DNA from 2 places in the Buttiauxella sp. BIGb0471 genome. Region 1 is predicted to be linked to the other one. Evidence: predicted binding sites of a transcription regulator. Region 1 holds the regulator's gene; the other holds the start of a gene.
What was found. Region 1 encodes sigma-54, which starts transcription at its own class of promoters, with help from an activator protein. Its sites were predicted from a motif close to GTTGGCACANNTTTCGCTNT; they were not measured.
Positions count from the first base shown of each region.

Region 1 (15,135 bases):
CGATCCACACTGAACCGTTACGTTCAACTTTGGTACCCAACTGGCTTAACAGCTTCATTGTGGTATCAATGTCTTTCAGTTTTGGAACGTTTTGAATCTCAACTGGCTCTTCGGCCAATAGAGCGGCAAAGAGGATCGGCAGAGCGGCATTCTTCGCCCCGGAGATCGTCACTTCACCACTCAGTCGGGTTGGCCCGTGAACTCGAAATTTATCCATTGAAACTGCTCTCTATTAAATTCAAATCGTTACAACCCGCCGTGGCGAATTGCTCAAAAACCATTAAGTTTACGATCGCGATCCCACTCTTGCGGAGTATAGGTCTTGATGGAAACCGCATGAATACGGTTATCTGCAATCAGTTCCATCAATGGCGCATAAACTGTTTGTTGCTTCTTCACGCGACTTAACTCGGCGAATAACTCACCCACCGCAATCACCTGAAAATGGCTGCCATCGCCTGAGACGTGGACTTCCTGTAGGGGCAGTGCGTTCATCAGCACTGTCTGAATTTCATGATTTTCCATGGGATATAATTCGTCGATTAATGAAACAAGCCACACATCTTAGAGGAAAGTGGCGCTGGCTTAAATAAGCAAAAAGCCCCTGATCCAATTAGATCAGGGGCAATGATAGTAACGCTATGAAAACACTAGCCTGCAAAAGCAGGAAGGATGTCTTCAGGTAGGTTATAAAGTTTGGTCAAAGTCTGAAGGTTATCGCTTGCACCCTGAAGCTCAACCTCCACATTTTGGCGTCGAGCAAAGGCCACAAGATGAATCAGCAGCGCTAAACCTGAGGTATCTACGCGCGAAAGGCCTGAAAGATTCAAAACCTTGATACCCGCCATGATTTGCTCACGCTGACGCCATAACGGCCCCACGGTATCGCTGTCCAACTCACCTGTCAGATGCAAGGTTTCAGATTCACACTGCCAGCTAAGCTCGTCGGCCATTACTTTTTATTTTCCAGAGTGATTGGCAGTTTAGAGATTGATTGCAGTTGAGACGTCAAACCTTCAATCCCTTTGGTGCGTAGGATATCGCTCCACTCATTTTGCTTGGTGGTGATCATACTTACACCTTCAGCAATCATATCGTAAGCCTGCCAGTTGCCTGTCTGGCTGTTCTTACGCCACTGGAAATCAAGACGCACCGGTGGACGACCATTCGGGTCAATGATAGTGACGCGAATAGCAATAATGGTGGCATTACCCAGCGGTTGCTCTGGGGCGATTTGATAAGATTGCCCGTTATACATAGCAAGTGCCTGGCCGTAAGCCTGTTTCAGATACTCTTCAAATGCTTTGAAATAGGCCTCACGCTGCGCAGGCGTTGCATCTTTATAGTAACGACCTAATACCAGCGCACCTGCGTATTTAACCTGCACATACGGCAGAAGCTCCTGACCCACGATCTCGCGCAGATAGTCAGGATTTTGACGGATTTTAGGTTGTTCGTTTTTGAGACGATCAAACGTTTTTTGCGCCGCTTCGCCCATCAGCTTGTAAGGATTGCTCTGATCCACGGCATGCGCCAGTGGTGCGATAACCAACATAGCAATCATAATAAGTCGTTTAAACATAACACTCGTCCTCTTAGATTAGTGCGTCGTGCCAGGCTGTGGCTCTGCGCTATTATTCTCTGAATTCTGCGAAGGGGTATCCCCTGAATTCTTATTATCACCATTGCCGCTCTTATACAGGAACTGACCAATCAGGTCCTCCAGTACCAGCGCCGATTTAGTGTCCTGAATCGTGCCACCTTCTTTAAGGATAGATGACCCAAGCTCAGGGTCATCAAAACCGAGGTTTAGGGCAAGATATTGCTCACCCAGTAAACCCGAGGTGCGGATCGCCAGCGAGCTGGTATCCGGGATGCGGTCATAGCGTGTTTCGATATCCATGGTGACGCGAGGTAAGTACGTTTTCGGATCAAGTGTAATATCGTCAACGCGGCCAATCACCACACCACCGAGGCGCAGCGGAGAACCCGTTTTCAGGCTACCGATATTATCAAAAGTCGCGTAGACCCGGTATGTTGGCTCACTGCGTAACGAAGTGACATTTGCCACTTTCAGGCACAAGAAGACGATGGCAGCCAATGCGATAATTAAAAATGCGCCAACCCCAGTTTCAAATTTCTTAGTTTGCATGAACTTAATTCCCAAACATCAGTGCTGTGAGCACAAAATCCAGACCTAAAACGGCCAGTGAGGCATGCACAACGGTACGTGTTGTTGCCCGGCTAATCCCTGCGGACGTAGGAATGGCATCGTAGCCATTGAATAATGCAATCCAGGTCACTGTTATCGCGAACACCACACTCTTGATGACACAGTTAACCAGATCGGTACGCCAGTTGACGGCATTTTGCATCGCAGACCAGAAGAACCCTGCATCAATTCCCTTCCAGTTAACGCCAACCAATGCGCCACCCCAGATACCCACAGCGACAAAGATAAGCGTCAGCAGTGGCAACGAAATGACACCGGCCCAAAATCGAGGTGAAACGACGCGACGCACCGGGTCAACCGCCATCATCTCCATACTGGAGAGTTGCTCTGTCGCTTTCATCAGGCCAATTTCCGCAGTCAACGCTGAACCTGCACGCCCGGCAAATAATAGAGCTGCAACAACAGGCCCAAGTTCACGCAGTAGCGACAATGCGACCAACATGCCGAGACTTGATTCCGCACTATAAGTTGTCAGAACCAAATAACCTTGCAGACCTAGAACCATGCCGATGAACAAGCCTGACACAATGATGATTAGCAGCGACAAAACGCCAACATTGTAAATCTGGCGAATGAGTAATGGCGCATGTTTGCGGAATTCCGGTTTCCCCACCACCGCATTAACAAGCATTATCCCGGCCCGACCAAATGACGCGCAGGTTTTCAATCCCCGCCGCCCGAACGATGCCAGTGCATTAAAGAGCATGAGCAACTTAACTCCCTGTTTCTGATAATAAGTCATCCCGATAATCCGCTGCCGGATAACGGAACGGTACAGGTCCATCGGCAATACCATCGAGGAATTGACGTACACGTGGATCGCTATTTTCACGCAAAGCTGTTGGAGTCCCTTCGGCTACAATGTGCTGATCCGCCGCAATATAGGCATAATCGGCAATGCTAAGCACTTCAGGCACGTCGTGGGAAACTACAATACAGGTCACACCCAACGCACTGTTTAATTCTGAAATCAGTTTTACCAATACCCCCATAGTAATAGGGTCCTGGCCAACGAATGGCTCATCAAACATAATCAAATCGGGTTCGAGTGCGATGGCACGGGCAAGTGCTGCCCGTCGGGCCATACCGCCAGACAGTTCGTTAGGCATCAGTTTAGCGGCTCCACGTAATCCAACCGCTTCAAGCTTCATCATCACGGTGCTACGCAGCAACTCTTCCGGTAAGCGGCGGTGCTCCCGAAGAGGATATGCAACATTTTCAAAGACATTGAGATCGGTAAATAGCGCGCCAGATTGAAACAGCATACTCATGCGTTTGCGAACAGTGTATAAACGTGAGCGCGACATCGCGGGTACATTTTCACCGTCAAACAGGATTTCACCGCTGTCGGGCTGAATTTGTCCACCGATCAACCGTAGTAGTGTTGTTTTACCAATACCTGAAGGCCCCATTATGGCGGTAATCTTGCCGCGCGGCACGTTCAGTGAAATATTGTCAAAGATGCGCCGACTGCCGCGGGTAAAACTAACACCGCGAATTTCGACCAGATTCGTCTGCGTCTGGCTCATCATCTTTCCTTTTATCAAGTTCACGGACGAGGCATTGAACGGAAACTCAGTTCCAACCCATCATTTTTACAGAATATTACCCGTCCCGATTAGCGAAAACTGGCATTTGTTTTACTTTTCTGCCGCATAAAGTCAGAATTAAGAATTATGCTCAGCCCTACAGATCTGTACGCTCTGCCGGTACTTTCACAGCACAAGACCGGCGATTATACCTGAATAAAGGATTTTGAATGCTGTTAGCTACAGCTCTGTTAATCATTGGTTTGCTTTTGGTCGTCTATGGCGCCGACCGACTGGTGTTTGCCGCGTCCATTCTTTGCCGCAGTTTTGGGGTTCCACCACTGCTTATCGGTTTAACCGTCGTCAGCATCGGGACTTCGTTGCCTGAACTTCTCGTCGCAAGCTCTGCCGCCCTTCATGGTCAATTGAATCTGGCGGTGGGAACAGCACTGGGTTCGAATATCACCAATATTCTGCTGATTCTCGGCTTAGCTGCGCTTTTACACCCATTTACCGTGAATTCCGATATTCTTCGTCGCGAATTGCCCCTAATGTTAGTCGTGAGTGCAATTATTGGCTGGCTGCTTTTTGATAATCAGTTAAGCCGCGTCGATGGCTTAATTTTGATTGCTGTAGCGATAGCGTATCTGCTGTTTACCATTAAAATAGCACGCCTCGCCGGGCATGAAGGCTCTGACAATTTAACGCGCGAGCAACTGGCAGAACTTCCCAGAGAAGGTAATCGCCCTGTTGCATTTTTATGGCTGGCCGTCGCCCTAATCATTATGCCGATGGCGACACGCATGGTTATCGATAACGCCAGCGTGCTGGCTCATTACTTTGGTGTGAGCGAATTAGTGATTGGCCTGACGATTATTTCGGTAGGCACGAGCCTGCCAGAGTTAGCCACGACGATCGCTGGAGCCCGTAAAGGCGAAGATGATATTGCGATTGGTAATATCATTGGCTCGAATATTTTCAATATTGTTCTGGTGCTGGGCATTCCGGCGTTAATCGCGCCAGGCGAAATAGACCCGCTCGCTTTTGCTCGGGACTATTGGGTCATGTTGATTGTTAGTGCCATTTTCGCCGTACTTTGCTGGCGTAAGCCTCGCTCTATCGGCAAGACCGCAGGTGCTCTGTTAACATGTAGCTTCTTCGTATGGATTGCGGTGCTGTGGTTTCTTGCATCACCGGTCGTTGGGTAAAACGGAACGGAAATTATGTCACAGATTAATTTACAACCGGGTTTTGACTTTCAACAAGCAGGCAGAGATGTCCTGAAGATCGAACGTGAAGGCCTGGATCAGCTCGAGCAATACATCAATTCAGATTTCACGCAAGCCTGTGAAAGAATGTTCTATTGCCAGGGCAAAGTGGTCGTTATGGGCATGGGCAAGTCAGGGCATATCGGTAAAAAGATGGCCGCGACGTTTGCCAGTACCGGCACACCTTCGTTCTTCGTCCATCCTGGTGAAGCCAGTCACGGCGATCTCGGCATGGTGAGCGCGCAAGATATTGTCATCGCTATTTCAAACTCTGGCGAGTCGAACGAAATTCTGGCGCTGATCCCCGTTCTCAAACGCTTGCAGGTGCCACTCATTTGCATCACCAGCCGTCCCGAAAGTTCGATGGGCAAAGCGGCGGATATCCATCTGTGCGTGAAAGTGCCACAAGAAGCCTGCCCGCTGGGCCTGGCTCCGACATCAAGCACCACTGCCACATTGGTCATGGGTGACGCACTTGCTGTTGCGATGCTCAAAGCCCGCGGCTTTACCGCAGAAGATTTTGCACTTTCTCACCCAGGCGGCGCATTGGGTCGTAAACTGTTATTACGTGTCAGCGACATCATGCACAGCGGCGATGAAATACCGCATGTCAGTAAAGATGCTTCATTGCGTGATGCACTACTGGAAATAACGCGTAAAAATATGGGGATGACCGTAATCTGTGATGACCTGATGAAAATCGAAGGGATCTTCACGGATGGTGACTTACGTCGTGTCTTTGATATGGGCGTAGATCTCCACACCCTGAATATCGCAGATGTCATGACCGTCGGCGGAATTCGCGTTCGCCCAACAGTCCTGGCGGTTGATGCATTGAATTTGATGCAGTCTCGCCATATTACCTCGGTATTGGTTGCAGATGGCGACCAACTACTCGGTGTGGTACATATGCATGACATGCTACGCGCAGGCGTGGTTTAACAAAGGATTAGCCTTAATGAGTAACCATGAAGCGTCTCTTGCCACTTGTTATGGGCCGGTAAGTGCGCGCGTTATGGAGCGGGCCGCTAATGTGCGCCTGCTCATTTTAGACGTTGACGGTGTGATGTCTGATGGCCTGATTTATATGGGCAACAGTGGCGAAGAGCTGAAAGCATTCAATGTGCGTGATGGCTATGGTATTCGCTGTGCGCTGACATCAGACATAAACGTCGCGATTATTACCGGTCGTAAAGCAAAATTGCTTGAAGACCGTTGTGAAACGCTGGGTATCAAGCATCTCTATCAAGGTCAGTCCGATAAGCTTGTGGCTTTTCAGGATCTTTTAGATAAGCTCGCAATCCCAGCTGAACACGTGGCTTATGTGGGTGATGATTTAATCGACTGGCCTGTGATGGCAAAAGTCGGTTTGAGCGTTGCGGTATCGGATGCACATCCTTTACTCATTCCTCGTGCCGACTACGTGACGCGTATTGCTGGCGGCCGTGGAGCAGTGCGTGAAGTCTGCGACTTGCTGTTACTGGCACAAGGTAAGCTTGATGAGGCCAAAGGGCTATCTATATGAGTAAGACCAGACGTTGGGTTATCATCCTGCTTTCATTGCTGGTGCTGATTTTGATCGGTGTGAATCTGGTCGACAAAGACGCCGTTGCGCCTCCAACAGTGAACACGAATGAACCAACCTATAAAAGTGAACATTCCACGACTCTCGCCTACAGTCCTGAAGGGGCTTTAAATTACCGACTGGTTGCTGAGCACGTTGAATATTTTTCCGAAACCGCCGTTTCGTGGTTCACCAATCCGGTGATGACGCAATACGACGAAAACAAAGTCGCCACCTGGTCATTACGAGCAGATCGCGCCAAACTTACTAACGATCGGATGCTGTATCTGTATGGGAATGTGGTGCTTACAGCTCTGACGCCAGATTCGCAGCTACGCAAAATTACCACGGATAATGCGCAGGTTAATTTAGTCACTCAGGATGTTGCCTCTGATGACCAGGTAACCTTGTACGGAACCAGCTTTAACTCCACCGGCCTCAAAATGCGTGGTAATTTACGCAGCAAAAATGCCGAGCTGATTGAAAAGGTTAGAACATCCTATGAAATCCAGAATAAACAAACTCAGCCGTAATTTAGTACTGACCAGTACGCTTTTAGCCGCCAGTTTTTCGGCATTTGCGCTGACCGGTGATACCGATCAGCCGATTCACATTGAATCTGACCAACAGTCGCTGGATATGCAAGGCAACGTCGTCACCTTCACCGGCAATGTGGTTGTGACGCAAGGTAGTATCAAGATTAATGCCGATAAAGTCGTTGTCACACGCCCCGGCGGCGAGCAAGGTAAAGAAGTGATTGATGGCTACGGTAATCCAGCCACTTTCTATCAGATGCAAGATAGCGGCAAACCCGTTAGCGGCCACTCATCGACTATGCACTATGAGCTGCAAAACGATTTTGTCGTGCTGACCGGCAATGCCTATCTGGAGCAGGTCGACAGCAATATCAAAGGCGACAAAATTACTTACCTCGTTAAAGAGCAGAAAATGCAGGCCTTTAGCGAAAAAGGGAAACGTGTTACGACCGTTCTGGTTCCTTCTCAGTTGCAGAAAAAAGACGGCAAGGCTCCGGCCCCCGCCCCTGCGCAGAAAAAGAGTAACTAATTCGTTATGGCTACTTTAATTGCAAAAAATCTCGCTAAAGCCTACAAAGGCCGCCGCGTTGTAGAAGACGTTAGTCTGACTGTTAAATCAGGTGAGATTGTCGGTTTGCTCGGCCCTAACGGTGCAGGGAAAACCACCACTTTTTATATGGTGGTCGGTATTGTTCCGCGTGATGCGGGCAACATTATTATTGATGATGAAGACATCAGCCTGCTGCCGCTTCATGCACGTGCACGACGTGGCATTGGGTACTTGCCTCAAGAAGCGTCTATTTTCCGCCGTTTAAGCGTGTTCGATAACTTAATGGCCGTGCTGCAAATCCGTGATGATCTTTCTACCGAGCAGCGTGAAGACCGCGCCAATGAGCTAATGGAAGAGTTCCACATTGAGCATTTGCGTAATAGCCTCGGGCAATCTTTGTCCGGTGGTGAGCGTCGCCGTGTTGAAATTGCTCGCGCATTGGCAGCAAATCCAAAATTTATTCTTTTGGATGAACCTTTTGCAGGTGTTGACCCAATTTCCGTTATCGACATCAAGCGAATCATCGAGCATTTACGCGACAGCGGGCTTGGGGTGCTGATAACTGACCATAACGTACGCGAAACGTTAGCCGTATGTGAACGCGCTTACATCGTAAGCCAGGGCCATTTAATCGCCCACGGCACTCCAGCTGAGATCCTGGAAGACGAGCATGTTAAACGCGTGTATCTGGGCGAAGAGTTCAGACTCTGATAGGGTAGGAATAATTAACGATTACACCTGAGGAAGTTCGCTCTGAATATGAAGCAAGGTTTGCAATTACGGCTCAGCCAACAACTTGCTATGACGCCACAGTTACAGCAGGCAATTCGTCTGTTGCAGCTGTCGACGTTAGAATTACAGCAGGAACTTCAGCAAGCACTGGAAAGTAACCCACTGCTTGAGCAAACCGATCTGCATGAAGAAATTGAAACTCAGGAAGTTCGTGAAAATGAAGCGTTAGATACTCGTGAGGCGCTCGAACAAAAAGAGATGCCCGACGAGTTACCGTTGGATACCAGCTGGGACGAAATTTACACCGCAGGTACACCATCGGGAACCGGAACTGACTATATTGATGACGAGTTACCGGTTTATCAGGGAGAAACTACCCAGTCACTCCAGGATTACCTGATGTGGCAGGTCGATCTCACCCCGTTTTCTGATACCGACACCGCTATTGCAACGTCTATTGTTGATGCCGTTGACGAAATGGGCTATCTGACCGTTTCGCTGGATGAAATTCTCGAAAGCATGGGCGATGAAGAAATCACCCTCGACGAAGTGGAAGCGGTGCTCAAACGCGTGCAACGCTTCGATCCTGTCGGCGTCGCCGCACGCGACCTTCGTGATTGCCTCCTGATACAGCTTTCACAATTCGCGCGGGAAACACCCTGGTTAACCGAAGCTCGCGTGATTGTTAGCGAACATCTCGACTTGCTCGCCAACCATGATTTCCGCAGCCTGATGCGCGTCACGCGCCTGAAAGAAGAAGTACTGAAAGAGGCAATGTGCCTGATTCAGTCGCTTGATCCGCGTCCGGGCCAGTCCATTCAGACCAGCGAACCAGAGTATGTCATCCCTGATGTGTTGGTCAAAAAAACTCAGGGCCGCTGGACGGTAGAACTCAACGCCGACAGCATCCCACGTCTAAAAATAAATCAACAGTACGCTGCTATGGGCACCAATGCCCGCAATGACAGCGACTCACAATTTATTCGCAGTAACCTGCAAGAAGCGAAGTGGCTGATCAAAAGCCTTGAAAGCCGCAATGATACCTTGCTGCGGGTTAGCCGCTGCATCGTTGAACAGCAACAAGGCTTTTTTGAGTTCGGTGCAGAGCATATGAAACCGATGGTTCTTGCTGATATCGCCCAAGTGGTCGAAATGCACGAATCCACCATTTCCCGCGTGACCACGCAAAAGTATTTGCACAGTCCGCGAGGCATTTTTGAATTGAAGTATTTCTTCTCAAGTCATGTCAATACCGAGGGCGGCGGTGAAGCCTCCTCCACGGCTATTCGGGCTTTGGTGAAGAAATTAATTGCTGCGGAAAACCCTGCGAAACCGCTGAGTGATAGCAAGTTAACGACTATGCTATCGGATCAGGGGATCATGGTGGCACGCCGCACTGTTGCGAAGTACCGAGAGTCTTTATCCATACCACCGTCAAACCAGCGTAAACAACTGGTGTGACTTAACCGATAAGGAAGACACTATGCAGCTCAACATTACAGGACAAAACGTCGAAATCACTGACGCACTGCGCGATTTTGTGAGCACGAAGTTTGCCAAACTGGAGCAGTACTTCGATAGGATTAACCAAGTCTATATTGTGTTAAAAGTGGAAAAAGTCACGCATATTGCCGACGCAACACTTCATATCAATGGTGGTGAAATACATGCCAGCGCTGAAGGGCAGGATATGTATGCAGCGATTGACGGTCTGATTGATAAACTGGCGCGCCAGTTAACCAAACATAAAGATAAACTAAAACAACACTGATAATCCAGGCAACGGTTTTGGCATTCACGGCTCGTTACGGAAGTAACGGGCCGTTGCCACAACAGAGTGCTTAGGTGAACTTATGATGAACAACGATTCTGCTCTACAACTTAGTCATGTCCTGAACAAAGAATGTACCCGTAGCAATGTACATTGCCAAAGTAAGAAACGTGCGCTGGAAATTATCAGTGAACTCGCGGCGAAACAGCTCGGTCTGCCACCTCAAGTCGTCTTTGAGGCGGTACTGACGCGTGAGCGCATGGGTAGTACCGGTATCGGCAATGGTATCGCCATTCCTCACGGAAAACTGGAAGAAGATACCACCCGCGCCGTAGGGGTGTTTATTAAACTGGAAACCCCTATCGCGTTTGATGCTATTGATAATCAGCCGGTCGACCTGATGTTTGCGCTACTTGTTCCGGCCGATCAGACAAAAACACATTTGCACACTTTGTCTTTGGTAGCAAAACGTCTGGCGGACAAAACGATTTGCCGACGACTGCGTTCAGCGCAGAGCGATGAAGAGCTTTATCAGATCATTACCGAAACCGAACATGGTAGTGAAAGTGAATAATCTGGCTGCGGTCATGTACGTGCCACAGCAAGAGAAGTTGGGGGAGTGATAAAATGGTGCTGATGATTGTCAGCGGCCGCTCTGGTTCAGGGAAGTCTGTAGCCTTGCGTGCACTAGAAGATATGGGATTCTACTGTGTAGATAACCTGCCAGTGGTGCTGTTGCCTGATCTTGCCAAAACTCTCGCAGAACGACAAATTTCTGCGGCAGTCAGCATCGACGTGCGTAACATGCCGGAAAACCCGGAAATTTTTGAACAGGCGATGACCAATCTACCTGATTCATTTTCTCCGCAATTGCTGTTCCTCGATGCCGATCGCAACACGCTGATTCGTCGTTATAGCGACACACGCCGTTTACACCCGCTTTCCAGTAAAAACTTGTCGCTGGAGAGTGCGATTGATGAAGAAAGCGATCTGCTGGAACCGTTGAAATCCAGAGCCGATTTAATCATCGACACCTCTGAAATGTCGGTGCATGAACTCGCGGAAATGTTACGGACTCGTCTGCTCGGCAAGCGTGAACGTGAATTGACGATGGTCTTCGAATCCTTCGGCTTTAAGCACGGCATTCCGATTGATGCAGATTACGTATTTGACGTGCGCTTCCTGCCAAACCCGCACTGGGATCCAAAACTGCGTCCAATGACGGGTCTCGACAGGCCTGTTGCGGCGTTCCTTGATCGTCATACCGAAGTACACAACTTTATCTACCAGACGCGTAGCTATCTTGAGCTTTGGTTACCGATGCTGGAAACCAACAACCGCAGCTATTTGACTGTAGCGATTGGTTGTACTGGCGGTAAACACCGTTCGGTTTATATTGCAGAGCAGTTGGCAGACTATTTCCGCTCACGCGGGAAAAACGTGCAGTCCCGTCACCGTACGCTGGAAAAACGCAAACCATGACCGTAAAACAAACCGTTGAGATCACCAATAAGCTGGGCATGCATGCGCGCCCGGCTATGAAACTATTCGAACTGGTGCAAAGTTTTGATGCCGAAGTGATATTGCGTAACGAGGCCGGAACCGAAGCCGAAGCTAATAGTGTGATTGCACTACTGATGCTAGATTCAGCCAAAGGTGGCCACATTGAAATTGAAGTCACCGGGCCTGAAGAAGAACAAGCATTGAACGCGGTTATCGCGCTGTTCAATGCCGGTTTTGACGAAGATTAACTCACTTCAACTCATGCTGCGCCATAAACGATTCGCCACCTAGCTGGCGCATCTGGCGCAAAATCCATTGCTGGCGTTGCCGAACATAACCTGAAGGCGCATTCGCTTTAAAGCGGATTGGATTAGGTAATACTGCGGCAAGCAAAGCGGCTTCCGAGGCCGTCAGGCGACTTGCTGGTTTATGGAAGTAACGCTGCGAAGCTTCTTCCACGCCAAAAATCCCCTCTCCAAATTCTGCGATATTCAGATAAACAGTCAGGATCCGGCGTTTCGTCCACACCACTTCCATACCGAGTGTTAAACCCGCTTCCAGGCCTTTGCGAACATAGCTCCGCCCATCCCATAAAAACAAGTTCTTCGCCGTTTGCTGGGAAAGCGTTGACGCACCGCGAACGCGATTTTCATTGCGTTCATTGTGTGCAATGGCTTTTTCAATCGCGGAAACATCAAACCCCCAATGGTCCGGGAATTTCTGATCTTCTGCCGCAATAACTGCAAGCCCCATCCACGGTGAGATTTCGTCCATGCTGACCCAATCGGAATGCGCCACGTAACCAAAATCACCTGAGAACCAGGCGCTGAATTGCCGTTCGACCATAACTGCCGAAAACGGTACCGGCATAAAGCTGAACAGGATTATCCCTGCCAACCAAACTCCCACCAGCGCCAGCGCAAAGCGTAATAGCCAACGCTTGAGGGTGCCTAAGAGCGCAACACGCCCTTTCTTCATGCAGTCATACTCACAACGCGAGCCACCAGTTTTTCTATACCCAATGCCGCTTCATCAATGCGTGTGGCCAGCATATAAGCAGGCGTCGTCACCACTTTGTGTTCTTCATCAACCACGATGTCATCAACCGGGCACGGAACATGTTCAGCCCCCATCTCTTCAACAATTTCTGCCGTATCAATATCAGTGCCGATGGTCAAACGCACCGGAACATCGAGAATTTTTGGCAGCATCACCGGGGCAATACAGATAAAGCCGAGCGGCTTGCCCTGATCGTGGCAATCGCGAGCCAGGCGACGCAAATCAGCATCAACCACGCACTCGCTGCCAAGACTTGCAAAATTGCACAGGTTTTTCGCTGCCCCAAAACCACCGGGAACGATCAGCGCATCCAATTTGCTGGCATCGGCCTGCGCCAATGGCGTCACCAATCCACGGGTGATTCGAGCCGCCTCAACAAGCACATTTCGATGCTCTAAAGACTCATTATTAGCGAGGTGATTAATAACATCTGCTTGAGGTTTGTCGGGTGCAAAGCAAACAGCTTCAGCGCCAGAGCGAGCGATTGCTAACAGGGTAATAACAGCTTCCTGAATTTCGCTTCCGTCGTAGACCCCGCAACCACTGAGCACCACACCAATCTTCTTCATTCAGCTATTCCTTTTCATCACGCGACTTCCATCATTAGTTATGACGATTTGATCGCTATGCTTCACACATTTTACTGTTTCATGTAACAAACTATTTAAGATTTGCTATCTTAATGCCTGAGCAGCACACGAGATTATCGGCTGCGCCATTTGGATAAAGACTTATAACTCAACGGCGCAGCCTACTTTTTCCCTGGTGTTGGCGCAGAATTCGCGCACCCCGGTTTATCCGGGGTCATTTTTTGGGAGCGTTTGCGACCCAAGCCTTCAAAACGTCAACATCGTGCTGCCATTCTTGTTTCAACTCTTCAATCCATTCACCCACGTTTTCCGACCAGGCTGGTAGATCCGGTGACTGAATTTGCTGGGCAACTTGCTGCAAATGGCGCAACCCTACAGAACCCGCAGCGCCTTTAATCTTATGCCCCTCTTCCACAACCCCTTTCTGGTCGCGAGCCGTCATATTGGAGTCCAGCACACTCAGGTAGCCCGGCATCATTTTTTCAAACATCGCCAGCCCATCAGTAATCAGTTTTGGTCCGACAAGCTCCATATACTGCTCAAGCATGGGGATATCGAGCAATGCTTGCTGTTTTTCACTATTAACTTGAGGCACTTGAGACTCCTTCTTAGACTCTGACTGTTGGTTGTCCCAGAATTTTTGGATCATCGCCATTAACGCCGGAACCGAGAGGGGTTTGCTCAGCACGTCGTCCATGCCAGCATCCAGATACTCTTTTTTATCTTTCAATACGTTAGCAGTCAATGCCACCAGCGGTGGTAAATCTTCACGCGCATAACGCGTGGTCAGTTGCCGGGAAATATCCAGCCCAGTCATATCAGGTAACTGAATGTCCAACAGCACCAGGTCATACTCACCTGGGGTGAATTTTTCCAGCGCCTCTTTACCTGTCATCGCAACGTCTACGCTGTTGCCAAGTTTCTCGAGCACCGAACGCGCAACAATCACGTTGAGTTCAATATCTTCCACCAGCAGAACGTGCAATGCAGGCAGAGGCATTTCGTCATCGTCGAGCGTGTCTTCGATTTCATCCGCCACGCGAGGAGCCTGAATGGTCAAGGTAAATAGCGAGCCTTCGCCCGGCTTACTGCTGACGGTAATATCACCGCCCATACTCTTCGCCAGGCGGCGCGACACCGCCAAACCAATCCCGGTACCCGTTGCCGGTTTACCGCCGTGGCTATCTTTCACCTGATAGTACATAGCGAAGATTTTGTCCTGCTCATCCTGCGGGATGCCAATGCCAGAATCCTGGACTTCAAAGCGTAAGGTATTTTCTTCTTCATAACGCACGCGCACCGAAACCAGGCCACCTTTTGGCGTAAATTTCACGGCGTTGCTGATGAGATTCCAGAGGATCTGGCGCAGGCGCGTACCGTCCGTCACCACTTTATGTGGCAGCGGCAATGTCGGGTTCATTTCCAGCTTCAGTCCTTTTTGCTGCGCCTGCAAACCAGAAAGGTTTTCCAGGTCAGCAAGGAAACTGGTGAAATCGATTGGTTGGTTATCAAGCTGAACCTTGCGGCGCTCAAGCTTATCCATATCAATGATATCGTTGAAAATATTACCCAGAGTTATCGCTGAAACATGAATCGTTTTGAGGTAATTGGTTTGTTCCGGGTTAAGCTCGGTATCAAGCAATATGCGGCTTAAGCCGACGATACCGTTTAGCGGCGTACGCAGTTCATGGCTGATCGTCGAAATGAATGTGGTTTTATCACGGCTGGCGCGTTCAAGCGCATCCTGGTAACGCTTACGCTCGGTAATGTCGCGGCCAAAGCCCATTAAACCATGGCGTT
Region 1 is NZ_JANUEU010000003.1:600,311-615,445, forward strand. Features, by position in the region: gene murA (UDP-N-acetylglucosamine 1-carboxyvinyltransferase) at 1-217, opposite strand, end outside; gene ibaG (BolA family iron metabolism protein IbaG) at 271-525, opposite strand; gene mlaB (lipid asymmetry maintenance protein MlaB) at 651-953, opposite strand; gene mlaC (phospholipid-binding protein MlaC) at 953-1,582, opposite strand; gene mlaD (outer membrane lipid asymmetry maintenance protein MlaD) at 1,601-2,152, opposite strand; gene mlaE (lipid asymmetry maintenance ABC transporter permease subunit MlaE) at 2,157-2,939, opposite strand; gene mlaF (phospholipid ABC transporter ATP-binding protein MlaF) at 2,947-3,762, opposite strand; gene M2371_RS13545 (calcium/sodium antiporter) at 3,993-4,970, shown strand; gene kdsD (arabinose-5-phosphate isomerase KdsD) at 4,986-5,972, shown strand; gene kdsC (3-deoxy-manno-octulosonate-8-phosphatase KdsC) at 5,989-6,555, shown strand; gene lptC (LPS export ABC transporter periplasmic protein LptC) at 6,552-7,127, shown strand; gene lptA (lipopolysaccharide ABC transporter substrate-binding protein LptA) at 7,096-7,659, shown strand; gene lptB (LPS export ABC transporter ATP-binding protein) at 7,666-8,391, shown strand; gene rpoN (RNA polymerase factor sigma-54) at 8,440-9,873, shown strand; gene hpf (ribosome hibernation promoting factor) at 9,896-10,183, shown strand; gene ptsN (PTS IIA-like nitrogen regulatory protein PtsN) at 10,266-10,757, shown strand; gene rapZ (RNase adapter RapZ) at 10,811-11,665, shown strand; gene npr (PTS phosphocarrier protein NPr) at 11,662-11,934, shown strand; gene mtgA (monofunctional biosynthetic peptidoglycan transglycosylase) at 11,936-12,664, opposite strand; gene elbB (isoprenoid biosynthesis glyoxalase ElbB) at 12,661-13,314, opposite strand; gene arcB (aerobic respiration two-component sensor histidine kinase ArcB) at 13,550-15,135, opposite strand, start outside.

Region 2 (15,135 bases), on a different contig from region 1:
CGAATTTCCCGAGTGACAAACTGCACCACAAAATCGCTGTGGTACGCCAGGCGATTGAAACAAATCAGCCAGATGCCGCAGACGGTATTGATGTGCTGGCGAAAGTGGGTGGTTTTGATCTCGTTGGCATGACGGGCGTGATGCTGGGTGCGGCGGCGGCGGGGCTGCCTGTTGTTCTCGATGGTTTCCTCTCGTATGCCTCAGCACTCGCGGCATGCCAGATTGCACCGGGCGTGCGTGAATATCTGATTCCTTCGCATTTATCGGCGGAGAAAGGTGCGGTGATTGCGATGAGCAAGTTAGGGCTGGAGCCGTATTTGCAGATGGGCATGCGTCTGGGCGAGGGCAGCGGTGCCGCGCTGGCGATGCATTTAGTGGATGCGGCGTGCGCGATGCATAACGAGATGGGGTCGCTGGCAGACAGCAATATTGTGTTGCCGGGGTGAGTTCAAATTGATCGGGCTATTTTATTTGCTATTTTGAACCCGGGCAGTGCTCAAAATCCTCACGTACTACGTGTACGCTCCGGTTTTTCCGCGCTGTCCGAGTCCAAACTAGCTGCAACAATTACGCCCTGAGATCGGCGTTTGTCGATCACAACCTCTCGCCGTTCCTGGCGGCTCGACCCGGCCTTCCGGTCAAAACGGAGGCAATTTAATCACCGGCGCCAGGATTGCCAAGGAGAGGGCGTTCTCTCCTTGGCACGTTCACCGTTAGCCGAAATATGAGGGATCGAAGAACGTTCAGGTGAACGGAAAATCACCGTTCCGCCATAGGCATTCCCCCTCGGGTGAATGGAAAACTTCGATCCCTAAAAAATTAGCTAACTTTTACCAGCGTCCGCCCCTGAACCGCATTGTTCATAATGTCATCGGCAAATTTCGGTGCCTGCTCAAGCCCGATCTCCGTCGTCGCCGTTTCATAGAAACCCTCCGGCAGCAATTTGGCCAGACGCTCCCACGCGGCAATACGGCGCTCAATTGGCGCACTCACCGAATCCACACCTTGCAGGCGCACGTTACGCAGAATAAATGGCATCACAGTTGTTGGCAGCGAGAAACCACCTGCCAGACCACAGGCCGCAACACAACCGGAATAGTTCATCTGCGCCAGCAGTTTCGCCAGCACATTACCGCCGACGGTATCTACCGCACCGGCCCACACTTGTTTTTCCAGCGGGCGAGTTTCAGCAAATTCACTGCGCGGCAGAATGCGGCTGGCACCTAACTGGCGCAGATAGTCGTGAGTGGATTCACGACCAGAAACCGCCACCACTTGATAACCCAAAGCATGGAGCAAGGCGATGGCGGTGCTGCCCACGCCGCCGCTGGCGCCCGTTACCACCACTTCGCCACTTGCAGGGGTTACGCCTGCTTCTTCCAGTGCCATCACGCACAACATGGCGGTGAAGCCTGCTGTACCGACAATCATTGCTTTGCGTGCGGTTAAGCCCGCAGGCAGTGGCACCAGCCATTCGGATTTCACGCGTGCTTGTTCTGCCAGGCCGCCCCAATGATTTTCGCCCACGCCCCAGCCGGTCAATACGACTTCCTGACCTGCGCTGAAATTAGCATCATCGCTACTCGCCACGCGGCCTGCGAAATCAATCCCCGGCACCATCGGGAAGTTGCGGATGATTTTGCCTTTGCCGGTGATCGCCAGCGCATCTTTATAGTTCAGACTTGACCATTCAACGTTGACCAGCACATTTCCCAACTCTTCAGCCGGAACGGCAATTTGTTTTACTTCCGCCTGAGTCTGGCCTTCAACTTGTTCAAGTACGACTGCTTTCATAGTGAATCCTCATTCTATGAACCGGGTATTCCGGTTGAGATGTATCTGATGCCCAACACGGTATACCCGTCGCGCCTGAGAATAAAGAACACAGACCCCATTACTTGCGTAAACGCCTGCTTTTTAGCAGGTTATAAGATTTTCCTATTTTAACTTTTGACCCTGCCGCTCGTATGTTTGAAACAAAAGTTTCTAACTGTTGTGACAAACGTTTCACATTAGCCTTTAAGGAGATAAGCATGCGTATTTTACGACTGACGACCGCAGTAGCCCTGGCACTGGTAAGTGCGCATGCGAGCGCGCTGGATAAGCTCAAATTGCAGCTCGACTGGATGCCCAACGGCGGCGATAAAGCGTTCGTTTTTGTGGGTGTTCAGGAAGGGTTTTACGCCGAAGAAGGGCTGGATGTGACCATTTTACCGGGGCGGGGCAGCAGCGACACGCTGACCAAAATCGCTTCGGGTGCGGCGGATATCGGCACTGGCGGGATTGCGTCATTAATGATGGCGCAGGCCGAAGGCGGTATTCCAGTGAAAGCCATTATGAGCATCTACTCAAAACAGCCTGATGCGATTTACTCCTGGCAGGGTAGCGGCGTGACTGACATGAAAAGCCTGAAAGGCAAAACGTTGGGTATCCCGACGTTCTCAGCCTCGAACGCGCTATTGCCCATCATGCTGCAAAACAACGGCGTTGATCCTGACAGCGTAAAACAGATCAAAGCCGATCCTGGCACGCTGGTGCCGATGCTGGCGCAGGGGCGCGTTGACGGCGTGGTGGTGTGGTCAACCAACCGCCCGAGTATTGAAGCCACGCTGACTCAGGTCGGAAAAAAACCGTTTGAACTGGCGTGGACCGATTACGGCCTCGATGGTTATGGCCTGTCGTTTTTCGCTTCAGATAAATTAATTAATGAGAAGCCCGATGTGGTGGCGCGCTTCCTGCGGGCGGCGAAAAAGTCTATCGAGTTTAGCCTCGCGCACCCGGATAAAGCCGCGGCGGACCAAAAAGCCATGGTGCCAGAAGCTGACGTCGCGATGCTGGAAGCCGATTTCAATGTCACAAAACCGCTGATTAATAATGAAATCAGTCAGAAGGATGGGCTGGGCCAATTCGATCCGGTGCTGTTAAAACACACCTGGGAGTGGGTCGCAAAATCAATGAAATATCCGCTGGATAAAGTGAACCCGGAAACGCTGGTTGACCGTCGATATCTCGCTAAGTAAGGGAATGCCATGCAGCCTGTTATAGAGTTGAGTGATGTTAATCAAACGTTTATATCCGCCGATGGCACTCAGGTTACCGCGCTCGATAAAGTGAATCTGACGCTGCGCCGCCATGAATTTGTCTCGTTTATTGGCCCGTCAGGCTGCGGGAAATCGACCATCTTGCGTTTGATTGCCGGGCTGCTCAAACCAAGCAGCGGCGTGATTTCTGTTTATGGCAAGCCTGTGACCGAACCGCGTGACGAAATGGGTTTTGTGTTCCAGAAACCGACGCTGCTGCCGTGGCTTAACGTGCTCGATAACATCACCTTTCCGATGAAGCACAAATATGGTCGCGTCGATGCCAAAGATATTGCGCGTGGGCATGAACTGCTGGAAATGACCGGCCTGACGCACTTTGCAGGCAAACGCCCGGCGGAGCTGTCAGGCGGCATGCAACAACGCGTTTCCATCGCTCGTTCGCTGCTGCATGACCCGGATATTTTACTGATGGATGAGCCGTTTTCCGCTCTCGATTCCCTGACGCGTGATGAAATGAGCTTTGAATTAATGCGCATCTGGAACGAACGCCCGAAAACGGTGCTGTTCGTTACGCACTCGATTCAGGAGGCGCTGCTGCTTTCCGACCGGATTGTGGTGATGAGTGCGCGCCCCGGTCGGGTCAGTGAAATTATTGATGTGCCGCTGGTACGCCCAAGAAATGAAGAGACGCTGAACCATCCGCTGTTCCACGAGTTAACGGCGCAGATCCGCCACAAAGTATTTAGCCGTCGCAAGGAGCCTGTATGAGAGCGTTTCTGGAAAAGTACATCGCGCTGCTGGCGCTGGTGGTGGCGATTTTGATTTGGGAGGGAGCGTGTAAATTATTCGCCATTCCGGTGTTTATCCTGCCGTCGCCGTCGGCCATTTTTGCTTCTGTCAGCACGCTGGATGCCGGGCGTTGGTTGACGCATATTCTGGCGACGTTAAGCGTGGCGTTAAGCGGTTTCCTGCTGGCGATTGTGATTGCGCTGCCGCTTGCCATTGCTATTGTCAGCTCTAAATTGCTCGCCCGGCTGGTGTTACCGTGGCTGATTGTGATTCAGTCCACGCCGGTTGTGGCAATTGCGCCCATTATTGTCGTCACACTCGGTTCAGGTATGTTGCCACGGGTGGTGATCACCACGCTGATTTCCTTTTTCCCACTGGTGATTTCCACCGCCACGGGTATGACGTCAGTGCCTGCTGAGTTGCTCGAACTCTCGAAAACCCTGCGTGCGCCACGCAACCGCGAATACTGGCAAATCCGCATGCCTTATGCGGTGCCGTATATTTTCAGTGCGCTGAAAGTCGCAATTACGCTTTCGATCATCGGGGCGGTAGTCGCGGAGTTTGTCGCCGCCGATCAGGGGCTGGGTTATTTGATTTTGTTCAGCACCTCATCATTCAAAATCCCCCTGGCCTTCGCCAGTCTGTTCCTGCTGGTGGTGTGTAGTTTGACCCTTTATGGCCTGGTGAGCTGGTTGCAAAAACGCCTGTTCCCGTGGAGCCTTGATGCAAAATAAGGATGGAAAAACATGTCAGTAAAACGTGGGCCTGGGCCGAACAAAGAACAAATTTTACGCCACCTGCGCCGCTCTAATGCCGTGGCGCAGCGAGCGATTGCCCTCGGACATCATCCGTTTGGCGCGCTGTTAGTCGCGCCGGATAACGAAACTGTGCTGCTCGAGCAGTGCAATATCGACACCGTAAACCATGCGGAATCGACGCTTGCGCGAGTCGCCGCCACCAATTACACCGCCGAATATTTGTGGCAGTGCACGCTGTATACCGCCGTCGAGCCATGTTGTATGTGCGCGGGAACCGCGTACTGGGCGAACATCGGGCGGGTGGTTTTCGGCATGTACGAAAGCCAATTGCTGGAGGCGACAGGCAGCCACGAAGAAAACCCGACGATGAGCGTGTCGTCGAAATATGTTTTTGAGCATTGCCAGAAACCGGTGGAGTTGATCGGCCCGGTGCCGGAAATCATCGAAGAGACGAAGGCGATGCAGCAGGCGTTTTGGTCGACGCGGTAGGGGGAAAGGTCGGGTAAGCGTTAGCGCCACCCGACATTCACTCGATATTAAAACGCTTAACTCTGCAATGGCAGCGTGGTTAAACAGGTCTGGCTGTCTTGATGTGTCGCAATGGGCGCGCTGGCCGTTTTGCCCTGATAGTTCACTTCAATTGTGCCTTCGATATCACGAGGTAGCCACACGCCGACAAACCCGTTGGCGTGGCTGGTCATGCTTTTTTGCACCAGTATTTTGCCGCTTTTATCCGTCACTTTTACCTCAAATGGCGTATTCGCCAACTCTCCACGACAGCCCGACAGGCTGTGGTTAAAGCACGGGTGGGTTTGCGTCAGATACGGTGCGAATGACAGATAAAACTTATCGCCCAACGGGTAGCTGAACTGCTGCGTGCCATCGGATAATTTCAACTCGGTGCTGGTGATACCTGCGTTATAAGGCAGTGGACGCGCCTGCGTAGATCCGTCGATCGCCTCCACCATTTGCTCGGTCGTTTTACCGGCTAAACCGTGTGCTGCGAGAAATTCTGCATCAGATTGAGCGGCGATTGCAGAGCCACTGATGCTCAGTGCCAGCAATGCGAACAGTATATTTCGTTTCATCAATGATTCCTTTCTAAAGAGAGAGTTAAGCTACGGCAAACTCTAAACCTTCCTGTAAGGGGAGGGTCAAAAGGATATGCAAAACTTTACGTTTTATAGGGTTATTTGTAGTGATTATCTTCGGAGATTATTTATGACTTTACCCCGTAGCCCCACTTTTCTTCCTTTCCAAAATGACTGGCATCCAGCCGATATCATCGCCGCACTACGCAAAAAAGGCACTAGATTCGGCTGGTTTTGACTGTCCCTTATGTGCCAGGAGCGGACTTTGCTAGTAGGTCGGTACAATGAGTAGCGGGATATATCATTGTCGCTGTAAATAAAAACATGTTTTAAAAAACAGTATTGACCTTAAATCTCAAATGAGTAAATTAGTACTCAGCAGCACAATGAAAGTGGTTAGTAAGTTAGTGAATAGAAAGAAGTTCTGGGAAAGCCATTTTGCTTTACAGGCCACGAAGTTTGTTGTTTGGGATGTAGTTGCTTTCAGGCCTTGTAGTGATTGTGCTGGTTCGCAAAATGGTAGTGTTAGCGCGACGATGTAAGGCCTTGTTTTTTTGTTGATGCTAACGGTTTCGTTTGTTAATGGTAACCGTATTAGCAACGGGCAACGCATCAAAGAGTATATGTCGCGATGGGTGATGTGCTTGTTTAAGTTGCCACGCTTAGGTTCTGAAAGCGCAGGCAGGTGTATGACGAGATAAATAAAGGGAGGATTTTTAGTATTAATGCCCAATATTATCTGTAGTAAACGGGTACATTTGAAAGCAGTATAAATAGCAGTATCATTTTATTAAGTCCATTAATGTTAAATCTGAAGTCTGTAGCACCTTAAAAGCCCTGGCTGCAATGGTCAGGGCTTTTAAGATTACTCCCTCCTTTGAATTGTAAGTTCTCCCAATAAATCATTAATAAAACTAACCTTGCTAATTTCCCCAGATGATCCCCGATGTCTTATCGGTTTGGCTGCGCTTAATCAAGGTAAGCACGCTGTGATCTTCTCCCCATTGATCGTGTTTCCTCAATGGTTCTAGAAATGCTCTCATGTCGTGGCCAATTTTTGTCGGCCACTTCAGTATGAAAAAACGATGGTCTTTCCAGGCACTTTTGGATCATTGCTTCGCTTCGAACTCCTCTATGTACCAGTAGCTGACAATTGCTTTAGAGAAATTCACGCCGGCTCATAAATAAATAAACCTTTATATTGCTGTGTGTTTATTTTAGTCGTGTAAACAGTTGGTTTTTTTTTGTACAGATGAAGCGCTTTTTATGTGTATGTCAAATAACAGTATCGATTTTTTTAATCAATATAAAAATAAAGTGTTTTTTAACCACTTGATTTTAATGAATTAAAATATTAGCGAGATGATTGCATCAACAATAGATCCGGAGCATATATAAATAGCACAGTAACTAAATTATAATTCTTTAACATCCGGTTGATATACGAGGTCAGAATGCGGTTAATTGTCATGCTGTTAAGCTTTGCGCTCTCCACACAGGTCTGGGCGGGTGAATTTTCCAGACCTGCCGGTAAAATCCTTTTAACGCTCTCTGGTAATATCGAAAATACAAATGAAGGTGGAAAAGCCGTTTTTGATCTCGCCAGCCTTGAGAAACTGGGGATGGTCAGCTTTCAGACCACTTCTCCCTGGTATGATGGCCGTACAACATTTACGGGTATTCCACTGCAAAAGCTCATGGATTATGTCGGGGCGAAAGGTTCTGTTGTAAAGGTCACTGCGCTCAATGACTACACCACTGAAATCCCCCTCAATGATTTTAAGAAATACAACGTTATCCTTGCTTTAAAAATCAACGGAGAATATATGCGTATCCGTGATAAAGGCCCGCTGTTTGTTGTTTACCCCTATGACAGCCTGCCTGAGCTGAATAATCAGATTTATTATTCAAGGTCAGCCTGGCAGGTCAGCAGAATGAATATTGAGTAAGGGGTCTGAAGACCAACATGAACAGAATTCTGGCTGGCATCATTTGTTTCCTTTTTATATCTACCGGGTATATCTCTTTCCTTGTGCATGAAAGGCAACAAGAGTTACAGAAACTGACTCACTACGCCGCTTCGTGGTCTGCTGCACAGATGGTATCAGAGTATTACCGGTTCGAGTCGTTACTTGGTCTTTACACTATCGATGAAACGATGACGCTTGATGATGTGCGCATGCGTCTCGACATTATGCTCAGCCAGAGTGATTTAATGAAAGAAGGTGATCTGAGGGATTATATAGAAAGTAATAAAGCCCATCATGCACTGGCTCTACAGCTTGAAAAGACACTTGAGTATCTGGATATTCATCTTGAGAAAATGAACCGCTCAGAACTCCAGGCATATCTGAAAAGAATGCAGACGCTTGACCCACAACTAGCTCGTCTGTCGTCCGGCGCTTTAGACAAAGACATTAATTCAATTAATGACGCCAACCTCAAAATTAAAACCCTGTACTATATTTACTCAGCGACGTCTGTATTGTTGATAATAATGAGTGCAATACTCGGCGTGCTGATATTTTATCAAAACAGAAATATTCTGAAGGCGCATCTTCAGGTAAAGAGTCTTGCTGAAGCGCTGCAGGAATCTAAAGAAAAATTGCAAATCCAGAATACAAAGTTGGAGTATGACGTCTACCATGACTCTTTGACAGAGATGAATAACCGCCATTTTTTCTGGGGGAATTTAAATGAAACCATCGAGAACGCAGTAAAAAGCAATAATTCTGTGAATGTGATGTTGTTTGATTTAGATCGATTCAAGGAGGTCAATGATACGTATGGTCATGATGTCGGTGATATGTTATTACGCCAGATATCACACCGTCTTATTTCAATGGGCCTGACTTCCGATACGCTTTATCGTTTAGGCGGGGATGAGTTTGCGTTTCTCTCCAGTGGCCTGACGGAGAGCAGTGCCGTTTCACAAGCCCAAAAAATATGCAATATAATCAGCCAGCCCTACACTATTAATAATACGATTATCAATATAACCACCAGTGTCGGTATTGTCGTCTCAGACACTGAACGCCGCTCCGACTATCTTTATAAATTTGCCGATCTGGCCCTTTATGAAGCCAAAAAGGAAGGCGCTGGTAAGATAAAAGTCTTCCGGCAATGGATGTTAGATAAGCTGCAAGAAAGCCGAACCCTTGAGCATGATATGGCACTGGCGTTAGTGAATAAAGAATTCGTGGTTTACTATCAGCCAATTGTCGATTCTTTCAGCCAGGAAATTTACAGTTATGAAGCCCTTATTCGATGGATTCATCCTCAGAAGGGGCTCCTGTCGCCGGACAGCTTTATTCCTGTGGCTGAAAAAACAGGAATGATTAACGAGATGGGGAAATTGGTGCTTGAAATGGCCTGCCGGGAAGCCGCTTCCTGGGTGATTCCGACTAAAATTTCAGTCAATGTCTCTCCTGTCCAGCTAAGCAGTAAAACCTTTGCCGGAATGGTGTTGTCCATTCTGAACGAAACAGGACTTCCCGCTGAGCGTCTTGAACTGGAAGTGACAGAATCCTCTCTCTTTACTGAGAGCAATACGCCGATGAATACGCTTAACAGGCTACGGGCTCTGGGGGTGAAAATCTCCCTCGATGATTTTGGTACCGGTTATTCTTCTCTTTCGCGCCTCAGCAGGCTTGCCTGCGATAAAATCAAAATAGACAAATCCTTTGTGCATTCAATATCGACACAGGAAGACGCCCTTAATATTATCCGGCTCATCATCGGCATGGCGAAATCCCTCAATATGAAGTCCGTTGCGGAAGGTGTTGAAACACAGGAGCAACTGGAAAGCCTTCAGTTGCTGGGCTGTGATTTCATACAAGGCTATCTGTTTGGTAAACCTCAGCCTTATGTAGATGGGAAAATCAGATACGGTTAAATGGAGGTCTTCAATACTTCTGGCGCATCAAGCATTGAGTTCCTCTCAAAGGTGCTTGATGCCATCACTCATCTCTTGTAACTCATTGATCAGTCTTGCTACATGGAACCCATCGCACACGGAATGATGTACCTGAACAGCGAGAGGCAACAGTACTTTTCCATCTTGTTTGTAGTATTTTCCAAGAGTGAACATGGGGGCAAAAAAGTTCTGCATGTTAGCAACATTAATATTAAAACTGGTGAAACTTACCCAAGGAATAGCCGATACGAAAAAGATATTTTCCCGCGACTCCCCCTTAGGCCAATAAGAAAGGTTATTACCATAACGTGCAACGTCTTCTGAATAAACGTCCTGGAAGTGCTGAATATTGCCATCGTAGTGACTCCATAATGATGAAAAGGTCTCCGTTTCATTATGGAAAATGGTATAGCTTGGATGAATTTCATTCCATATAACTAACTCATTATTCTTTATAGCCATACGGAACTCCGCATGACTGTTTACGATTTTAGAAAGGAGGAAAATAATAGTAGGGTAAAATTTCCAGCCGGCTTCCCTTATATGTTTTAGCAGTTCGGTAATATCTATCAGGACAGTTTGGTTAATTGTACTTTGAGCAAATGACTGGAATACCTCAAAATGCTCCTTCCTTGCCCAACGAGACAAGTCAACAGGTGTATATTCCAGGGTTGTTTTTTCCATTTTTTAACCTTTGATTATAAATTATATATCCGATGTTAGTCTAAGTTTTATTATGAATTATGCAAGCCTATAGAACCAAACTATTTTGGTAGTGAACGCATTTTTGTGAGTAGCGCATCCTTATACAGAAGGGAAGGGGGAAAACATTTAATATATCAGATAATAAATGTAAGTTGCGCAATCTACAGGTGTTTGCCTATCGGCAAATAAGTATGGAGTAACGGCATATTAGTTGTTCATTTGACCAGATTTAGTATTCCACTTCAGCTTCACCCACATCGCAGTCAGATGATGACACGATGTTTGGTTTCGTGCCAAAACGCGCACCACTAACATCATGGTGTATTGATCAGCGGGGAGCACATCAAAGGTCGCCTGTTTGTTGTTCTTTTCGTTCGACTTTGCAAAGATGTATTGCTTACGATTCCAGACCTGCCGCGTAATCAGCAACAGGTTCTGCTTTGAGGATTCCGATATGACCCCCTTTCATCAACTTACAGCCACCAGTCTGGGCGGCCAGCTTATCTCTTTTGACGACTACGCAGGTAAGGTGGTTCTGGTCGTGAATACCGCCAGCCATTGCGGCTTCACTAAACAATACGCTGGCCTTGAAGCACTCTACAAAAAGTACGCCACCCATGGCTTGGTGGTGCTTGGTTTTCCCTGCAACCAGTTCGGTAAACAGGAACCCGGCGGCGGCGCCGAAATCGCGCAGACCTGTCACATTAACTACGGTGTGAGTTTCCCGATGTTCGAGAAAGTAGAGGTCAACGGAACCGCTGCGCACCCGGTGTTCCGTTATCTGAAAAACGAATTGCCCGGCGTGCTGGGGAGACGGATCAAGTGGAACTTCACTAAGTTCCTGGTCGGACGCGATGGTAAACCGCTCAAACGTTTCGCACCGTTCACCACCCCGGAGAAAATGGAAGCCGCAATCCTTGCAGCACTGGAAATCTAAGTGTTTCGGTCATTTAGCGTAAACAAAGCCAACACAAAAAGGAGACCTTGCTTAAAACACAGAGTCCTTACTCAAAACGGACTCGCATGGCGCGCTTTAATCAACTCACCACTAACCGGGTGAACAAAATCCAGCTCACTGGCGTGCAGCATCAGCCGCGGGGTGTGTTCAGTTCCTGGCAACAGAAGGCCGCCGTACAAGTCGCAGCCCAAAATAGGGTGGCCCAATTGCTGGCAGTGAATGCGAAGTTGATGAGTACGCCCGGTTTCCGGGGTAAGTTCTACCCGCGTCAATGGCAGTAACGCCCCGTCTTCCCGCTCATGGTAAAAGCGTTCAACGACCCGATAGCCAGAACGTGCAGGCTTGCCGTTGATGGCGCAAATCGACATGAGCGGGAACAGCGCTGGATCTTTGGCAATTGCTGCGTCTATCACCCCGTCGTTGTCGCTCACATGCCCACAGAGCAGTGCGCTGTAGACTTTGGTGACTGCGCGCTGGCTGAATTGTTGGCATAGAGCGGCGTTGATAGCTTTATTGCGCGCAATCACCATCAGCCCGGAAGTCCCGAAATCCAGGCGATGTACCAGGGTGCAGCCGGGGAATTCTTGTACCAGACGATGATGCACTGAATCGAGATTTTGCGGGTTTTTCCCCGAGAGGCTGAGTAACCCGGTAGGTTTATTGATCAATACCAGGTGTTCGTCCTGATAGAGCGTCTCAATCTGCTCATGGCACGGCGGGGCAATAAAATTATCGATAATGGTAGACATCAGACTGCCTGGACGGAGAGTGGAAGCGGATGATAGCGAACTTTAAACCGACAGGCGAATTGGGTTATTCGGCTTTTAGCCCCAATCATCAGTCACAAAAAAAGCCTGCTTAGTTTCCTAAGCAGGCTTTTCGAATTTGGCTCCTCTGACTGGACTCGAACCAGTGACATACGGATTAACAGTCCGCCGTTCTACCGACTGAACTACAGAGGAATTGTGTAACGGGGCGCATATTAACGAGAAGCAGGGGGCATGTCAAAGGGTTCGCGAAAAAGAATTTTGTTTGCTCTTTTTATAGTCAACTTGTTGAGTATTAAGGTGAATTGTCTTGGTCTTAATCATCCATTGCTCATTTCACGCAAACTCACCTCCTTAAGCATGACTAACCACATTATCAGTAAGCTCTTTATTGGTGCAAAGCGGCGTAATTCTCAACTTTTCTGCTTTATTGTTAAGCAGATGTGATCCCCGCTGTAATTTCAATCTGTCATACCGGGCCGCTTTCAACCGCACTCTATACTGACATATGTCGAAACAATGACATTCGGTTAACAACGTTGGCAACCATTTTGCTTAATGTTCAGGGCCGTGAAAATCGTAAGGATACCCCGTAAGGAAACCCCGCCGTAAATCACAGGATTTTGTCTGGATAGTCCAATTTGTACTCGTTCGTGTTTTTGCTTGTGAATGGTCTTAAACCGTTGTGCATAAACCTCTTTGCTTCTTTGCTAAGGAACATACAAATGTCGCTGAAATTAATCAGAAGTCCTCTTTCTCTTGTGTTGGCAGGTTGTCTGGTGACGGCATTCTCCGCCCAGGCCGATATTGTGATTGGTGTTGCCGGGCCATTCACCGGGCCGAATGCCACTTATGGCGATCAATACTGGCATGGCGCGACGCAGGCCGCTGAAGATATCAACGCCGCAGGCGGGATTAACGGCGAAAAAATCAAACTGGTTCAGGGCGATGATGCTTGTGAGCCGAAACAGGCGGTGTCCGTCGCTAACCGATTAGTGGATCAGGATAAAGTGAAAGCCGTGGTCGGCCATTTCTGTTCATCTTCTACAATGCCTGCGTCCGAGGTGTATAACGACGCCGGGATCCTCGCTATCACCCCGGGGTCAACGAACCCGCTTATCACCGAGCGCAAGATGAACGATATGTTCCGCATGTGCGGGCGTGATGACCAGCAAGGGAAGGTCGCCAGCGATTTCATTATTGATAAGCTCAAAGCCAAACGCGTGGTGATCATCCACGATAAAGACACTTACGGGCAGGGGCTGGCCGATGCGACCAAAGCCGCGCTCGCCAAACGTGGCGTCAACGATGTGATGTATGAAGGTTTGTCGCGCGGCGAAAAAGACTTTAACGCGCTGGTGACTAAAATCAGTGCGCAAAAACCCGACGTGGTGTTCTTCGGGGGTTGCCATCCGGAAGCCGGACCGCTGGTGCGCCAGATGCGTGAGCAGGGTGTGCAGGCCAAATTCTTCTCCGGTGACTGTATCGTAAACGAAGAGATGGTCACCGCCGCAGGCGGCCCACAATATACCAACGGTATCTACATGACCTTCGGGAAAGATCCGCGTTTGATCCCGGACGGCAAAGCCGTTATCGATAAATTCCGCTCCAGCAAATTCGAGCCAGAAGGCTACACCCTCTATTCCTACGCATCCGTTCAGGCAATTGCTGCGGCCTTCAAAGCCACAGGCGGCACCGATTCCGCCAAAGCCAGCGCCTGGTTAAAAGCCAATCCGGTGGATACCGTGATGGGTAAAAAAGCCTGGGATGAGAAGGGCGACTTAAAAGTCTCGGATTATGTGGTTTATCAGTGGGATGCGCAGGGTAAATACAAAGAAGTTCAATAATATCGGGATTTGTAGGGGGGATAAGCGTTAGCGTCATCCACCATTTACGCCTGTCATTGCAGGAGAAAGTGTCGGGTGACGCGGCGCTTACCCGACCTACAAAAGAAGTTTGTCCGCCACCAAAAGAGACTGCCAAACTATGGATGCCTTCTTCCTGCAACAATTGATAAATGGCTTAACGCTAGGGTCCGTTTACGGGTTGATAGCCATCGGCTACACCATGGTTTACGGCATTATTGGCATGATCAACTTCGCGCACGGCGAAGTGTATATGATCTCCGCATATCTGTGCGCCATCGGCCTGGCGCTGCTGTCGTTCTTCGGCATTCACTCGTTCCCGTTATTAATCCTCGGCACGCTGGTATTCACCATTGTGGTGACGGGCGTATATGGCTGGACGATTGAGCGTATCGCCTACAAACCGCTGCGCAACTCCACACGTTTAGCGCCGCTGATTTCCGCAATCGGCATGTCGCTCATCCTGCAAAACTACGCGCAAATCAGCCAGGGGCCGCGTCAGCAGGGCATTCCTACCATGCTTGATGGCGTGTTCCGCTTCCATATTGGTGAAGGTTTTGTGCAAATCACCTACACCAAAGTGTTTATTTTGATTGCCTCGTTTGCCGGCATGCTGTTGCTCACCTGGATCATCGGCAACACACGTCTGGGGCGCATGTGCCGCGCGGTGCAACAGGACCGCAAAATGGCCTCGATTCTGGGGATTAACACCGACCGAATTATCTCGATTGTATTTGTGATTGGCGCGTCGATGGCTGGGCTGGCGGGCGTGTTAATCACCATGAACTACGGCACTTTCGATTTCTACGCCGGGTTTATCATCGGCATAAAAGCGTTCACTGCGGCGGTGCTCGGGGGGATTGGCTCATTACCCGGCGCGATGTTAGGCGGCCTGATTCTGGGGATTGCCGAGGCGCAATTCTCCGGCATGGTGAATTCTGATTATAAAGATGTCTTCTCGTTTGGGTTGCTGGTGGTGATCCTCATTTTCCGGCCACAAGGGCTGCTTGGTCGCCCGATCGTTGCCAAAGTGTGAGGGAGCAAAAATGACAGCAGAAACGGTATTGCATGAAGGTTTTTCCCTCAAGCGTTGCTTGCTGGACGCGGTTTTCGCAGGCCTGGTGGCGTTAATCATTTTTGGCCCGATTGTCGGTGTGGTGCTGGATGGTTACAGTTTTAACTTCGACGGCCAGCGCCTGGTAATGATTGTCGCGGCGGTAATGGCCGGGCGTTTTCTGTTGAGCG
Region 2 is NZ_JANUEU010000001.1:573,282-588,416, forward strand. Features, by position in the region: gene cobT (nicotinate-nucleotide--dimethylbenzimidazole phosphoribosyltransferase) at 1-446, shown strand, start outside; gene M2371_RS02625 (MDR family oxidoreductase) at 820-1,794, opposite strand; gene M2371_RS02630 (ABC transporter substrate-binding protein) at 2,034-3,020, shown strand; gene M2371_RS02635 (ABC transporter ATP-binding protein) at 3,030-3,809, shown strand; gene M2371_RS02640 (ABC transporter permease) at 3,806-4,564, shown strand; gene M2371_RS02645 (nucleoside deaminase) at 4,577-5,077, shown strand; gene cueP (copper-binding periplasmic metallochaperone CueP) at 5,134-5,676, opposite strand; gene M2371_RS02655 (molybdopterin-dependent oxidoreductase) at 7,134-7,628, shown strand; gene M2371_RS02660 (bifunctional diguanylate cyclase/phosphodiesterase) at 7,646-9,574, shown strand; gene catA (type A chloramphenicol O-acetyltransferase) at 9,620-10,279, opposite strand; gene M2371_RS02670 (glutathione peroxidase) at 10,755-11,237, shown strand; gene M2371_RS02675 (RluA family pseudouridine synthase) at 11,309-12,007, opposite strand; tRNA gene M2371_RS02680 (tRNA-Asn) at 12,145-12,220, opposite strand; gene M2371_RS02685 (branched-chain amino acid ABC transporter substrate-binding protein) at 12,751-13,872, shown strand; gene M2371_RS02690 (ABC transporter permease subunit) at 14,012-14,926, shown strand; gene livM (high-affinity branched-chain amino acid ABC transporter permease LivM) at 14,937-15,135, shown strand, end outside.
Region 2: M2371_RS02685 (branched-chain amino acid ABC transporter substrate-binding protein) is a predicted target of sigma-54. The motif match lies at 12,564-12,583, and genes of this name have one in related genera.